Regions from separate parts of the Hominiventricola sp. genome, predicted to be linked through region 1. Evidence: predicted binding sites of a transcription regulator. Region 1 holds the regulator's gene; the other holds the start of a gene.
What was found. The regulator HrcA, encoded in region 1, represses chaperone genes, less so after heat shock. The targets are predictions, from matches to a motif close to TGTTAGCACTCNNNNNNNNNGAGTGCTAACA.

Region 1 (8,171 bases):
ATCTTATAGACCACAGCGCGTTAGCTCGCTGCTCATTGCTTACGCGTCAGTTTACAACTTTAACCATGCTGTGACGAAGCACTGCATCTTTATATTTATAACCCTTCTGGAATTCCTCAGATACTGTATTTTCTCCAAGTTCCTCATCCTCCGCATGCATCACTGCATTATGGAAATTCGGATCAAATTCCTGGCCCACCGCTTCGATGGGGGTTACGCCCAAATCTGTAAGAACCGTGATCAGCTGTTTATAAATCATTTCCATTCCGCTGGCTACCGGTCCATCTTTCTGATCTTCCGGAATACTCTTCAAGCCTCGCTCAAAGTTATCTACTACCGGAAGCAGTTTCTCGATCACATCTCTTGCTCCCACCATGTACATCTGGGATTTCTCCTTTTCTGTACGGTTTCTGAAGTTTTCAAACTCTGCAAGCTGACGTTTTACTTTATCGGTCAGTTCTGCGATCTGTTCATCTTTCTTGTCTTTTTTCTCTTTCTTCTTTCCGAAGAATCCTTTTTTGTCAGGTTCCGCATCGGCTTTTGTTTCTTCTGTCTCAGCCGTCTCAGTGGCTTCTGCTTCAGCAGTATCTTCTGCTTTTACTTCTTCCTCCTGAATCTCCGGTTCCTGTTCCATTGTCTTGTTTTCTTCCACCGTTGTTCCGCCTTTCTATTTATGAAAAACATCATCCAGCTGATCCATCATGGCTTTCAGCTTACCCATAACGTTCTCGTAATCCATTCTCTTGGGACCAATGATTCCAATGGTACCCTGAAGCCCTTCGCCCAGTTCGTAGGTTGCCGTGACAACACTGCAGTCCTTCATGGATTTTACCGGTGTCTCATTACCGATATATACCTGAATTCCTTTTTCGTCTTTGTTCAGTGTGTCTGTAACCAGATCTACCAGGTTCTGCTTCTCCTCCAGTGTCTGTATCAGTTCACTGGCCTTTCCGTTCTCACTTAATTCCGGATAACGGAAAATGTTTGTGGCCCCGCCGGTGTAGATCTCCATTCCCTCATCGGAATGAATCGCCTCGGCGACTGCATCCACCACATCACTGACGATGTTGCTGTGAATACCGGCCTGTTCTTTCATGCTGGAAATCATCTGAAGATTGATTTCCTGAATGGTCTTTCCATTCAGCATGGTATTCAGCAGGATATTAAGCTTCAGAATACTTTCATCACTCAGTTCCTCACAGACCGGTAAGAGTTTGTTGCGGATCACATTTCCTTCCGCTACAATCACCGCCAGGATCTGATTGGCATCCACACGGGACAGCTGAATGAATTTCAGTTTGTTCTGATGATACTGTGGAGTGGAAACCATCGTGGCATAATTGGTATCATTTGCCAGGATCTTTACCACCTGCTTCAGCACACTTTCCAGCCGGTCGGTACGCTGAACCATCAGTTCCTGAAGTTCCGTCACTTCCCGGTCTTTTTCCTGCATCAGGTAATCCACATACAGCCGGTATCCTTTATCGGAAGGAATTCTTCCGGCGGAAGTGTGGGGTTGAATGATGTAACCCATCTCTTCCAGATCCGACATCTCATTGCGGATGGTAGCAGAGGAAAGCTTCAGATCCGGATCCTTCGATATGGTTCTCGATCCTACCGGTTCTCCGGTCTCCATGTAATTCCGGATAATCACATTTAAGATTTTTTTCTTTCTCTCATCCAGTTCCATGGGTTATGCTCCTTTCTTCTGCTTGTTAGCACTCAACATGTAAGAGTGCTAACATTTCCTGTAACTTAAGATAGCACTCCCTATAGTGCTTTGTCAAGTGTATTTTATATTTTTTTATGAAGAATTTGTGAACGGATTACAACTGACCAAGCAGCCGAAGTGACAGGCTGTGAGCGGAACCGCTCGCGCTAAGTCCTCGATCCAGCGGTACTAAGATTCGAACTTCGCTGCAGGCTCGTTCTCATCAAGTACCGGGACTGCGGACGTTCCTTTCACAGGCTGTCACTTCGGCCTGCCCAGCATATCTATAAACAAAAAACCACGCGGAAAATTATAAAATCCACGTGGTTCTGATTTTTATTCTTCTGTACCTTCTGTATCCTCTTCCGCTTCCGTATCCGTTCCGGCCTGACCGTCCTGGGAGCGTGTTTTCAGGAAGGTATATTCTCTCTGTGCATCCGCATCATCCGGATAGCTTTCCAGATAGATCTCCATCTTCTGAAGGGCGGTATCAAAATCTCCCTGCTGTTCATAGACAGTGATCTCCGATGCCATCAGTTTTTGCAGACATCCGCCGTTTCCCATGGAAATTCCCCCCTGCAGGGTGTCCAGTGCACCAGTGTAATCACCCTGTGCCAGCTGATAAGCCGCCACCCGTTCATAAGCTTCCTGATGCGTAACTTCTTCACCATCCAGATAACTCTGATAGAGGGTAATGGCATAGTCTGTATTTCCCATCTCCCGGTACAGCTCTGCCTGCCAGTAAATGCCTTCCGGATTACCTTCCTTGGAAGCTGCCTCCAGATAGGTCTTGGCATTTGTATCATCTTCCATATAATAAGAAAGTCTTCCCAGCATTACTTTATTCTTCTTAGAGGTAAGACTCATCGCCTTGGTAAAATCTGCTTTTGCGGCTTCTGCATTTCCTGCCTCCCGATAGAGAAGTCCTCTGGTTGTATAAATCTCCGCACTCTCCTTCAGGTCCAGAATGGCACTGCAGGTGGCAATGGCATCCTCTGTATTTCCTGCATAATACTGTGCCGATGCTTTATATGCCGCAATATCCAGTTCCAGACTGCCTGCATGCATATCGGCAAGTTCCAGGGCCTCATTATAGGAAGCGATGGCGTCTTCATAGCTGCCTTCCCGAGCCTGTTCCATGCCCTGGGTTCGTAAAGCCAGCTGCTGTTCTTCTGTCTTTTTATCCGTACCGCAGCCAATCAGAAGCCCCATACACAGAACAGTCACTGCCAGCATAGTCCGCTTTATCTTTTTTCCTTTCATAGCTCCTCCTTATCCCAGAATTCCCGGTTCATGGTACACGCCAGAACCAGTTTTCTTGGAAGCCGTTCATAACGCTGTCCCAGTTTGTAGCCCAGGAGCTTTCCTGCGCTCTGGGTCACCACCTGGATCATCAACCACGGTTTTCTGATTTTAATACAATAAGAAAGACTCCTTTTTACCAGACGTATGCCTTCAGATTCCGAACGAATGCCGCCAAAGATTTCCGGATGCATAGTCTGGGATACTGCCAGATCAAAATTCCGGTGAAACTGCTGCAGGGCACTGTAATTGTGAGAATGCACCACCTGTGCATCTGCACAGTAGGCAATTCGACCACCTGCCTTTATAATGGTTCCTGCATAAATCATATCTTCATTAAAAATAGTCCGTTTGACAAATCCACCCAGTTCTTTGTATTTTTCCCGTCTCCACGCAGCACAGACATTAGAGCAGAAAAAAGTCTTAATCCCCAATACCGGAAGATCCTCTTTTCCTTTGATCCTGCTTTCATCAGGGTAATTAAAACTGCGGGTGTATTTTTCCACTTCCCTGCAATTTTCCTTCGGCAGCTGCCTTCCATAGGCCGCCCATACGGAAGGATCTGCAAATGGTTTCAGCAGTTCTTCCACCAGATGTTCATCCGCCGGCATAGCATCCTGCGTAAGACAGATCACCACATCTGCCTCAGAGAGACGAATGCCCTGATCTCTGGTACCGCCATGATCAAATTCCTGCTTTGTCACATGATGAACTTCCACATTTTCATATCTTTCCGGAAGCTCTGCCGGGAAATGTGCTTCCTCTGTATTCATCAGAATGATCTTCCCTGCCAGTATCGTCTGGTCAGCCAGACGGCTCAGCAGTTCTCCTAACTCTGCCCCCGGACGATAAACCGGAATTACAATATCCGCTGTCATCAGTTTCTCCTGTTTTCTGCAATTTTCTATATTAGAAACAAAGCGAGGGAACTTCACGAATCCCTCGCTTCTATTCATTCACTATTTTTAATATCCTGTCTCAGAATTGATCTTTGAAGAGATCTCTGTTACCTCATTGGATGGCTGATAATCAGCGTTGCCAAAGAGATACTCATGAAGCTGTTTTACGTTCTCTTCCAGATTTACCGGAACAACACAGGAACCTTTTCCTTTGACGGTTGCATTTGCTTTATCAAACGGGAATCCGGTGGTGTCCACAATATCGTAGGTCAAAAGCTGCGGAGCCATGGCTACCAGCTCATCGTTGGTATAGTTGGTTGCAATCAGCGGGAATACAGCATCAATGATATCATTAACTTTGCTGATATCCATCTTCTTCGCCTTGCTTACCAGCTGCATGATCACTTCTCGCTGACGCTCCGTACGTTTGAAATCGTCTCCTGCAGTGTAACGGATACGGCAGTAGGAAGTCGCCTGTACGCCATCCAGTGTCTGAAGTCCTGTACTGGTCAGAGGCTGCGTCTGGATACCTGTTACCTTGGATGTCTCAACAATATAGTTGTTCAGATGTTCAATCTCAGCGTCATCTACATCGATGTCGATACCACCCAGCAGATCTACTGTCTTGGTCAGTGCAGCGAAGTCTACGCTGACATAGTACTCAATATCCAGATCCAAGTTCGTGTTCAGCATACTGATTGCCTGTGCCGGACCGCCTGAGGAATATGCGCTGTTACATTTATTATATTTACCATTGGTCAGATTCAGATAAGTATCACGATATACACTGACCAGTTTTACTTCCTTGGTATCATTGTTAATGCTCGCAATAATAATGGTATCGCTTCGATTTCCACTTCCAAGCTGTCCCGCTTCACGGGTATCAAGGCCAAACAGTGCGACGGTAGTGTAACCTTTCATGGTTTCCATCGTGGATTCCTGCAGAGATTCATTTACTTCAATCTGATCCTGCTCTACCTTCGGCTTCTGAATCTTATCCAGTTTGCTTACTACCCAGAATCCCAGCACAAGAATCAGAATCACTGCAATCTCAATGCCGAAAATCATCATCCGCTTTTTCTTTTTGGATGCTCTCTTCTTAGAACCTCCTCTGCTTCTGCCTGATGCAGATTTTGCAGAAGACGTTTTCTGATGAGATGCATTTTTTTTCGAAGTCGTCTTTTTCATAGTTTCTTTTGCCATAATTCATCCTTTCTACGCCTGCTAATAAGCATTCTTATTTACAAAGCCTTTGAAGAACGTTAGAAACAGGATCTTAAAATCCAGTCCCATGGTCCAGTTCTCAATATAGTACAGGTCGTATTCAATACGCTTTTTGATCGATGTATCCCCCCGGTAGCCGTTGACCTGTGCCCATCCGGTCAGTCCCGGACGCACCTGATGCTTGATCATATACCTTGGAATCTCCTCCCGGAACTTTTCCACGAAAAAAGGACGCTCCGGTCTTGGTCCCACCAGGCTCATGTCACCTTTCAGGATATTGAACAACTGCGGCAGTTCATCGATACTGGTCTTCCGGATGATTTTTCCCACGGTTGTCACGCGAGGATCATTCCGGACAGTCCATGCCCGCTTTTCACTTTTTTCAGACTGTACTTCCATGGAACGGAACTTATACATCTGAAATGTCTGGTTATGGAGTCCTACCCGCTCCTGCTTATATATGAGCGGCCCTTTGGATGTTATTTTTACCAAAATGGCCGTAACCAGCATAACCGGCGAAAAAATGATGATAGCAACAATGGCTCCAACAATGTCCACTGTCCGCTTACATACCATATTAAAGGTATTAGTCAGCGGCACGTGCCGGATATTGATCACCGGAAGGCCCAGAAGATCTTCCGTATATGGTCTCGTCGGTATGATATCATTATAATCCGGAACAAATTTTGTATGCACACCGGATTTTTCGCAGATCGCTACGATCCGCTTCAATTTATAGTATTCCCGGAGCGCCAGCGTAAGAGCAATTTCATCCAGCCGGTTGTTCTCCAGAATCGTTTCCAGTTCATCCGTAGGTCCCAATACCGGTACCCCTTTATAGGTGTAACCGGATTCCTTATTGTCATCCAGAATTCCGCAGACCCGGTAACCCCACTGAGGGTTGGCATAAATGCGGTCAATAAAGGACTCAGCCGCACTGCTGTACCCCACAAAAATAATATGCCGTAAATTAAATCCGCTGCGTCGGATCTTCTTCAGCACGATCCGGATTGCATTCCGGACCAGCAGTTCCATCACAATGTTGACCACATAAAAATAGAACAACATGGTTCTGGAATACTCATAGGCATATCCATTATATTCTCTCAACAGGAAGAATACAGCCATGACGATCAGAAGTCCCACCGTGTTGGCTTTACATATATTTCCTGACTCCAGTCTCCGACCCTGTACCCGCTTGGCGGTATACATGTTAAATGCCAGATAGAGCATCAGATATAACGGAACAATTCCAAATAATGCCACCATATACAGGGCAAAGCCCAGTCCTGGCGGATCCTTCAGAATCAGAAACTTGTAGACCCAGGCCAGAATATATGATATGCAAATGACGGCGGCATCAATCACCACATGAAGCCGGTTAAAGTACCGCTGGTTATCCTTAATCACAAACTCTCACCTATGTTTCCCCCTTCGCTCTATCCGAAACTCTTACAGATGTTTCCCTACACCAGACGGAAAATATTTCTCCATAACTCTAGTTGAATGCCAAAACATATGGAAATATGTCTGGCTCCAAAGACAACTCTTCGCCCCGGATTCGCTCTGCACAGCCGGATGCCTCTTACGAAACCTTCCCGGTAATCCCTGCCCAGACCTTTTTTCACGAAAAAAAGATACTTTATCAGAAAACCCGCCAATAAAAGCGGAGCATTCACAACAAGCTGAAGCAGCGGCATATTTTTGTATAGAAGATATACATTATTTCCCGCTGCATGTATTACTTTAAAATGATTGTATCTTGACCCGCTGGTCCCACTCCCCACATGGAGAACCCGGGCCCTCGGCTCATACCAGTTCACATAACCGGCAAGCTTTGCCCTGTAAGAAATATCCAGATCTTCCAGGTAAGCAAAATGCGCCTCGTCAAACCCGCCCAGCTTCAATACCAGGCTTTTCCGGTAAATCGCGGCACCTGCGCAGGATGAAAAGATCCTGCCACTTTTCTGATACTCCGATGCCGGTTTTCCCTTTCCTCTGGCAAATGCCCAGCCCAGCCCACAGAAAAAATCTCCCGCATCATCCGTAAGCTCCGGATTCTGATACTGGAGCATGCAGGCCTGGCAGGAAAATCTCCTCTGGTCTGCACGAATGGCATCCAATAGTTTTCTTGAAAAATCCGGCTTTACTTCCGTATCATTATTCAAAAGTATGACATATTCACTCTCTGCAGCCTGAAATCCTTCATTGACCGCCCGGCAAAATCCATAGTTCTGATCCAGACAAATCAACTTGCAGAAAGGAAATTCTTTTTTGATATAGTCCTGGCTTCCATCAGTGGAACCATTATCCACCACCATTACTTCCGGATGAATGTTCTTCTGCTCCTGTATGGATTTCAGACATCCTTCCAGATACGATATTCCATTATAATTAGGAATTACGATACTCACATCCGGCATCTGTCAATCCTCTTTCCGGTGATAATCACGGATTCTGAAATCCGTATTGTCCAGTGACAGATTGCTGTTGTAAAATCTGTCCGGCATCTGAAGCAGACTTTTCCACTTCTTTGCAAACTGAGCAGCCGGTCTTGCGCCCTGCTTTCTTCCTCTCTGATGGTCCTGAAGAATCACAGCAATTCCCGGCTCGTAAACATTTCTGTAACCCAGCTTTTCCAGCTTCAGGCACAAATCCACATCCTTCATGCGATCTTCCACATCTTCTGAAAAGCCGCCTGCCTTCAAAAACAGTTCTCTTCTGAGCATCATGGCTTTTCCTGAAACTGCATGACAGTTTTGCTGCAAAATTGCTTTATGGAAATATCCTGTATATCCCGCCTTCAGACCTTCAAAAGCATCTCCGACAGTTCCTTTCAGACCCAGCACTTTGATTCCATACCAAAGTCTTCGCCTGTCATCATACACACGTCCACCCACGGCACCAATATCTGCCCGCTGTGCACTTCCCAGAAACAAATCCATAAAACCACGCGTAATATTGCCTGTTCTTCCATCCAGGAATAACAGATAATCACTGTCCATTTTCTCTGCCAGGCTGGAAAATGTTACAAA
Region 2 (8,171 bases), on a different contig from region 1:
ACGCTTTCACCGTGCTGAGACGTCCGTTCTTTCTTAAATGTTCCAAATCCTCCAGCACAAAATAAGTACACATCTCATCAATAAATGCTTCCACCGTTCTGATCGTTTCTTCAAACTCCATTCCGGCTTCTTCACATTCCTGAATTTTCTTTGCCACCAAGGTCTCTCCTACAGATGCGGAGCAGGAATTAAACACATGAATCTTCGCATCCGGATGCTCTTCCAGATAAAGGTTTTGTCCCAATACTGCACTATTATAAGAACCGCTCAACTCCGCTGAAAGGGTCACCGCATAGAGATGTTCTTCCCCGCAATCAAATGCTGCCCGATATACTTCCGGAGATGGACAGCTGGACTTTGGACAATTCGGACTTGCCTTCGCTTTTTTGAGAAAATCCACTCTGTCAAATGTCTCATCATCTATGAACTGTTCCCCGTCTATTTCCAAATGGAGTGCTGCATGCGTAAAATGAGGATCCTGCTGCATCTCCTCCGTAAATTCTCCACAACTATCTACTACAATTCGATAACCCATATCTAATACCACCTTTTATTCTATCTATCGATTTAAAAACGGCATGATAAAAATATCCGTCTTGTTTTTATGTAGTTTTTAATACCACATAATATTACCACAACCTATAGACATATGCAAGTAATATCCCTGAATTTACAAAGTATAGTAGGCACGAATCATATCGGCCAGCGCCCTGATATCCTTCACCCCCATAAGCTCCCGGGAAGAATGCATGGCAAGTAAAGGCACTCCCACATCTACGGTCGGAATCGGAAGAAAACTGGATGCAATGGATCCTAACGTGCTTCCACCGGTTCCGTCAGAACGGTTGAAAAATTTCGTGTATGAAATTTCCTCCTGGCGGCAAATCTGCTCCACAATGGCTATCGCACGGCAGTCTGTTGCATAAGACTGAGAGCTAGCCTCTTTGATACAGAATCCGGTATTCAAAGGACTCTGATTGGTGGGATCCATCTTGTCCACATAGTTCGGATGATAGGCATGTCCCACATCCACGGACAGCAGCATGCTCTCCGTCATCTGCTGCAAATATTCCAGTCGGTCCATACCAAGACCCTGAAACAATTTCTCCAGCACCATGGTGAGCAATGTGGAACCTGCACCCTGCTTTGTTCTACTGCCAATTTCCTCGTGATCAAAAAATGCTGCTACATTAATGCCATCCCTGCTGCCTTCTGTAATTCCCGTCAGAACAGCCTGCACTCCGGATAGATTGTCAATACGCGGTGCGCTCAAAAGATCCTCTCCAATTCCTACATACTGAGGCTGGTCTGCATTATAGAGGCCCATCTCATAATCCAGAATCTCATCCGGTTCCACTTGCAGCTTCTCTGCCAGAAGTTTTCGGAAAAAGTGATCTGTCAGCCCTTCCTTTCCCACCACTGCGATAGGAAGTAATTCCTTCTGCCGGTTTAATTCCGTTCCCTTGTTCACTTCCCGATTCAGATGGATGGCCAGATTGGGAATAATAAAATAGGGTTTTTTCAAATCCACCAGTCTGGTCTGCGGCCGGAACACATCATCACTCTTTAATGCTACTCTTCCGGATACTGACAAGGGACGATCCAGCCACGTATTCAAGATAGCACCTCCATAGACTTCCACATTCAGCTGTCCATAGTTTCCACGAATCATTTCTGCATGCTGCTTCACACGAAGCCCTGGAAAATCTGTATGGGCCGCTGCAATTCGGAACCCTTCCTGCCCATTCCAGCTGTCCCCAACAGTAAATGCAAACAAGGTGGATTCCCCCACAGACACATAATAACGTCCACCCTTTTCCAACTGCCATGACCGTTTCAGGGACAAAGACTCAAATCTCTGCTCCCTCAATCGTCTTTCTGCCACCGATACTGCATGGAATGGAGAAGTTCCCTCCCTGATCAGACTACATAATTCTTCTGCACAATCTCTCTTTTTCATTCTATGTTTTCTCCTTGAAGTAATTTTCAAATTCAGTATAGCAAATCCTGCCTGTTTCTTCTATAATAAACCTATCATATTCATGGAGGAACTTGCATGATTGCACTTCAGATTGCCGATATCCGGGTCTTTATGAAAAAACTGCTGCTCAGTGAAACCTTTGACCGTTTCCTTCTTTTGGAAGGCAGCATTACTACTTTTAATACATTTGAAATAGACGGTACCTTTCAAAAAGCATACTATTCTGCCGAGGAACAGGACCAGATAGGAGACCGCTCTCTTTCTCTCTGGAGTGAAGTACGTCCTTTCTGCTTTGAACTCATCAAAGGTAAGAAGACGCCCCTCGCGTTTCATTTCACCTTTCAGTTGGCCCCTTCCAATGTAATCCGTCTGCTTGCCCAGACAGGGATTGATCTTCCGCCTGAGCAGATCCGCGGTCTGCTCATGAATCTTCGTTATGACGGGCATACCCTTACCTGTACCACCGGTACGTCTCTTGCTGTCTTTACTCTGGACAAAAAACTGGACCATGCCTGGGATGACATGGTCCGGAAATATTTTCATCAGCAGGAAATTCCTTTCCAGCAGATGTAAGATTTTTATTTTGTCAGAAGCATCATAATCTCATTGCTGCGGTTCACAAATCTGGTCATGGCTTCCGGATTCAGAGGCTGATGGCTGATCATGGCCAGATCGTAGAGCTGCTCACAGATCATATTGCTGTGCTCACCCTCCGGATTCTGGAACAGATATTTCACCAGAGCATTGTTGGCATTCAGAACCAGGGTAGTCGTTGTACCGAACATGGACGGATCCATTCCGTACATATTATACATCTTCATCATTTCCTGCATTCTGCGATTCTCCTCTGAAAGCGTAATCATAGAAGAAACCTTTTCATTTTTCAGTTTTTCCACTTTGACTTCCAGTTTGTCATTGTTCAGTGCTTTACGGAACAGTGCAGTCAATGCATCGGTTTCCCCTTTCAGCTCTTCCTCAGATACCTCTTCCTTCATGGAATCGGTCACATCTGCATCGATACGCTGGAATTTGACTTTCTCATTCTTTGCTTCCAGATGGCTGATAAACGGATTATCAATGTTGTCTTTCAGGATGACTGCATTCATCTTCTGCTCACGGAACATGTTGATGTACTGGCTCTGCTGGATCTCATCCGTTACATAGTAAATGGTGGTCTTCAGAGCTTCCTTCTCCTCACCGTCAGCCTTTTCTTCCGTCTTCTCTTCGGTCTTTTCTTCCACCTTGTCAGCATCACCGTCGGCCGGCTTCTCTGCTTCCAGATACTCGTTCATGGTCGTATATTTACCATCCAGATCCTTGAACAGTACATACTCCATCATACGCTCACAGAATTTTTCGTCCTTGATGCAGCCAAATTTGATAAACGGACTGATATCGTCCCAGTATTTCTCATAATTCTCACGGTCTGTCTTACACATACCGCTTAACTTATCCGCTACTTTCTTGGTAATGTAATCAGAAATCTTCTTTACAAAACCGTCGTTCTGCAGCGCACTTCTGGATACATTCAGCGGCAGATCCGGACAGTCGATGACACCTTTTAAGAGCATCAGGAATTCCGGAATGACTTCTTTGATATTATCAGCGATAAATACCTGATTGTTATACAGTTTGATGGTTCCCTCAATGGACTCATACTCCATATTGATCTTCGGGAAGTACAGAATTCCCTTCAGGTTGAACGGGTAGTCCATGTTCAGATGAATCCAGAACAGCGGCTCCTTATAGTCATTGAATACCTTACGATAGAACTCTTTATATTCTTCTTCGGTACACTCATTGGGATGTTTCGTCCACAACGGCTGCGGGTCACTTAAGGAAACCGGACGTTTGTTAATCTTCACCAGTTCTTTGGCCGGAGAAACTTCTTTCGTTTCCTTGGTACCGTCCTCTTTCTCTACTTCTTCTGTCTTGGCCTCCTCATGGATATGCTCTACAACTACATCATCCTCAGTCAGCTCACTCTCATCGATCGTCTCATATTCCTGCTCCCCATTCTCTTTTGCAAGATAAATGTTGACCGGCATAAAGGAACAGTATTTACTAATCACCTCACGGGCACGGTACTCATTGGCAAACTCCAGGCTCTCCTCATTCAGGAACAGGGTAATCTCGGTACCAACGGTCTTCTTCTCGCCGGTTACCATGGAGAACTCCGTACCGCCATCACACTCCCAGTGTACCGGCTCTGCTCCCTCTTTATAGGAAAGAGTATCAATATGCACCTCATCTGCTACCATGAATGCGGAATAGAATCCCAGTCCAAAATGACCGATGATCTGATCCTCATTTGTCTTGTCCTTATACTGTGCCAGAAAATCCGTTGCGCCGGAAAATGCAATCTGGTTGATATACTCTTCCACTTCATCTGCCGTCATACCAAGTCCGTTATCGATGAACTTCAAAGTCTTCTCATCCGGGTTCACCAGAACCTGTACCTGCGGTTTATATTTCTCCGGAAGTGTATACTCACCCATCATATCCAGCTTCTTCAGCTTGGTGATGGCATCGCATCCGTTGGAAATCAGTTCACGGAAGAAAATATCGTGGTCAGAATACAACCATTTTTTAATAATCGGGAAAATATTGTCGCTGTTAATGGAAAGTGATCCATGTTTTTCGCTCATAATATACACTGCCTTTCTTTCAAATAATTTCATCACTATGTAATATAATCCCCTCTTTCTTAAAAGTCAAGAACTTTTTAGCACTCATTTAAATCGAGTGCTAATAATTCATTTTCCCATTTCATTTGTTGTTTCTGCACATATTCTATGATATAATAAAGAAAAAACTAGATTATTTGCACAACCAGAAGGAGTGATATCCATGTCAAAAAAATTTATCATTACTTTAAATCGTGAATGCGGTGCAGGGGCAACCAATATTGCAAAACTTCTGTCCAAGGAACTTGACATTCCTTACTATGACAAAGACATGTTCCGCATGGTCTCTGACAAAAGTGGCGTTCTGGAAGAATTTTTTCATGTAAATGATGAGCGCCCCGGAAACAACCTGCTGTACAAACTGATTAAAGAATTGAAACCGGCCAGTCAGAAACCATCTCTCGGAAAAGATATCGTCTCTCCGGATAACCTCTTCCGTTTTCAATCTGAATTGATCAAAGAACTGGCAGAAAATGAATCCTGCATCATCATTGGACGCTGTGCCGATTATGTACTGAAGGATTACGATAATGTGGTGAATATTTTTGTATGTGGTGATATGGAGAGTAAAATTCATCGAATGATGTGGACATTTTCTCTGGAAAAAGAGGTGGCCGAGGAGCGGATCCGTGAGACAGATAAACAGCGTCATAAATATTACAACTACTATACCGGGAAAACCTGGGATGCCGCATCCAATTATGATCTGTGCCTGAATACCGGTGACATGACCATCGAGGAAGCTGCTGAACAGATCAAACTGTACCTGAAACAAAAAGGGTTGATGGAATAATCATGATTGCAAAAAGGAGAATCCGAAATTGGGATTCTCCTTTTCTTTGCTTAATTTTCAGTGCGGAACGTGGGACTTGAACCCACACGCCTCACGGCACAAGAACCTAAATCTTGCATGTCTGCCAATTCCATCAGTTCCGCTCATGTCCCATATGTTATCATCTGCACTCCAAAAAGTCAATTACAGAATTTTCAACACATCTGCCGCCGTAAATACCAGCATAAGCAATGGCTGGTGCAAAAGATACAAAAGCAGACTATGTCTGCCTGCTGTCTCCAGAAAAGGAGCCGGCAAATGTATCCTCAGAGCCTTCTTCACTTACGGAAACTTCATAAACATTCCATACAGGAAATATCCGGTCAGATAAAGAAAAATCCATGGAAACAAAGGAAAGTAATCTCCGGAAAAAAATCCAGGATCCGGGAAACCAAGAAACGTCATAAAGAGTCCCCGATACAGGACTTTCGGCACCCTTCCAAAATGAAGTAATTCAAAGCCAAAGACTCCTCTGTTCACATTTCTTGTCAGTCCAAAAAGCAGGAAGCTTCCTGCGAATCCCGCCCATGCCGGAATCCGTTCCAACACTTTTGACAGCGGGATCAGAAGCAGCATAGCCGTTCCGGTAAAAGTCAGGATTCCAAACAGAATCTTTTCCGACGGCATAAACGCATACGTCATCCCCGTGATCAGAAGACCCCACGCTGAAATCACAAGCCCCCGTTTCAGATGCCTTTTTCCAAGATTCCAACAAAAGCCGGACAGCAGAATAAAAATCCAACAGATACTCTGCTGCCAGACATATCCCGGTCTGTCCCCAAACCATGGAATATGCAGTCCATAAATCTCTACCAGATCAAACATGCCATGATACAAAATCATACTGAGCAGAGTGATCCCCCTGATACTGTCCAGAAGGACATATCGTTCTTTCACTATTTCTTTTCCACCTTCTGCAATTCTTCCATCATTTTTGCATACAGTTCCGGAAGCTCTTTCTTAATGTTAGATGGTCTTCCATTTTTGCCAAGATAGCAATGAGCAGATGTAGCAGATGCCCGCAGTTCACCGGTCCTCTCATCCCTCATTTCATAGGAAATCTCATATTTTACTCCGCGGAAAGACGATAATTTTACATCAATACACACCCGGTCACCAAAATATGTCATGGCTTTGTAATCGCACTGCACACTTAAAACCGGGCTGATAATGCCAGCTTCCTCTACCTTTTTATACGGAAATCCCAGTTCATCCATATAGGCAATCCTAGCTTCCTCCATCCATCGGATATAATTGGAGTGATGGATGATGCCCATCTGGTCTGTTTCGTAATACTGTGCCTGATGGATATAGTTCATAATCTTTTCCTCACATTCGTTCTGCATCTACTTGTGTTCCATTATAGCAGACTCATCTGCTTTTTCAAACAGAATCGTGATGGTCGTTCCTTTTCCTTTTTCACTCTCTAATGTAAGATTCGCATGATGCTGCGCTACCATATGTTTTACGATGGCAAGTCCAAGCCCGGTTCCTCCGGTTGCTTTGGAACGGCTCTTGTCCACCCTGTAAAAGCGTTCAAAAACTCTCTGCTGATGCTCTTTGGAGATGCCGATTCCTGTATCTGACACCTGAAGCATTACCTTTTCCCCTTTTGGTTCCGCAGTCACAGTCACACTTCCACCAGGATTATTATAACGAATGGCATTATCACATAAGTTATAGAGAATCTCCTCCACCATCTCCCGATTTCCGGCCACATAACAGGGCGTACCTTTCAATTCCAGCGTTACATTATGTTTTTCCGCCTTTAACTGCAGCATGTCCACACAGCTTTCTGCCAGAACATAAAGCGGCACCCTCTCAAATACCATATCCTCTGTCTCCATCACATCCAACTCTGACAGCCGGATAATATCATTAATCATGCTCAGAAGCCGATTGGCACTTCTGTGAATCTCCCCCGCAAAACGCGGCACATCCTGAGCAGAAGCCATATGGTGCTCAATCAGTTCTGCATAACCCGAGATAGATGTCAGGGGTGTTTTCAACTCATGAGAAACATTTGCTGTAAAATCCTGCCGCATCTGAGCATTTTTCATAATATCATCATGCTGTTTCTTAATGGTCTGCACAAAGGGCACCAGTTCTTCGTAGGTCTCTATCTCGCCACATTCATCCAGATGGCAGCCCAGATAGTCAATCGGTTTCATCAAGGTTTTTGTTGCACGGGTCGCCAGCACATAACACATGCCAAAAATAGCCAATGCCATCACACACACAATCGGAAAGGCATCTTTAAACATTCTCCAGATACTGGAAGTCTCTCTGGCTACACGAAGAATTGTTCCATCCTCCTGCCGGACTGCATAATAAAAGGCACTCTCATCCATGGTATCTGAACGTCTGACGGACTGTCCTTTTCCACTCTGTAAGGCCTGCGATACTTCCGGGCGGTCTCCGTGATTACCAAGATTTCCTACATTCGCATCATTATCATAAAGGACAGAACCATCCTGGGCAATTAATGAAATTCTCAAATCATCCAGAGGCATTTCCCGCAGACCAGTTTCTATGTCTTCCGTTTCGAAAACTCCTGTTTCCTGCAGCACCTGTATATCGATATCCAGCTCATCCATCACTTCTTTTTTAAAGAATTCATAGAAGACCGCTGTTACCAACAGGGTAGTAAGTGTAATCGTAAAGAGAGCAA

Region 2: a site for HrcA is predicted at 4,705-4,735, ahead of htpG (molecular chaperone HtpG). Genes of this name have one in related genera too.

The regions. Positions count from the first base shown of each region.
Region 1 is NZ_DBLYVB010000003.1:87,251-95,421, reverse strand. It holds gene grpE (nucleotide exchange factor GrpE) at 47-634, opposite strand; gene hrcA (heat-inducible transcriptional repressor HrcA) at 668-1,690, opposite strand; gene ACZMB2_RS03520 (tetratricopeptide repeat protein) at 2,048-2,974, opposite strand; gene ACZMB2_RS03515 (glycosyltransferase family 2 protein) at 2,971-3,891, opposite strand; gene ACZMB2_RS03510 (LCP family protein) at 3,979-5,115, opposite strand; gene ACZMB2_RS03505 (undecaprenyl-phosphate glucose phosphotransferase) at 5,137-6,546, opposite strand; gene ACZMB2_RS03500 (glycosyltransferase family 2 protein) at 6,603-7,559, opposite strand; gene ACZMB2_RS03495 (glycosyltransferase family 2 protein) at 7,563-8,171, opposite strand, start outside.
Region 2 is NZ_DBLYVB010000024.1:6,409-14,579, reverse strand. It holds gene ACZMB2_RS11990 (DegV family protein) at 1-535, opposite strand, end outside; gene ACZMB2_RS11985 (M18 family aminopeptidase) at 671-1,960, opposite strand; gene ACZMB2_RS11980 (DUF5721 family protein) at 2,057-2,554, shown strand; gene htpG (molecular chaperone HtpG) at 2,560-4,629, opposite strand; gene ACZMB2_RS11970 (cytidylate kinase-like family protein) at 4,832-5,461, shown strand; tRNA gene ACZMB2_RS11965 (tRNA-Leu) at 5,523-5,604, opposite strand; gene ACZMB2_RS11960 (heparan-alpha-glucosaminide N-acetyltransferase domain-containing protein) at 5,783-6,397, opposite strand; gene ACZMB2_RS11955 (acyl-CoA thioesterase) at 6,397-6,846, opposite strand; gene ACZMB2_RS11950 (sensor histidine kinase) at 6,847-8,171, opposite strand, start outside.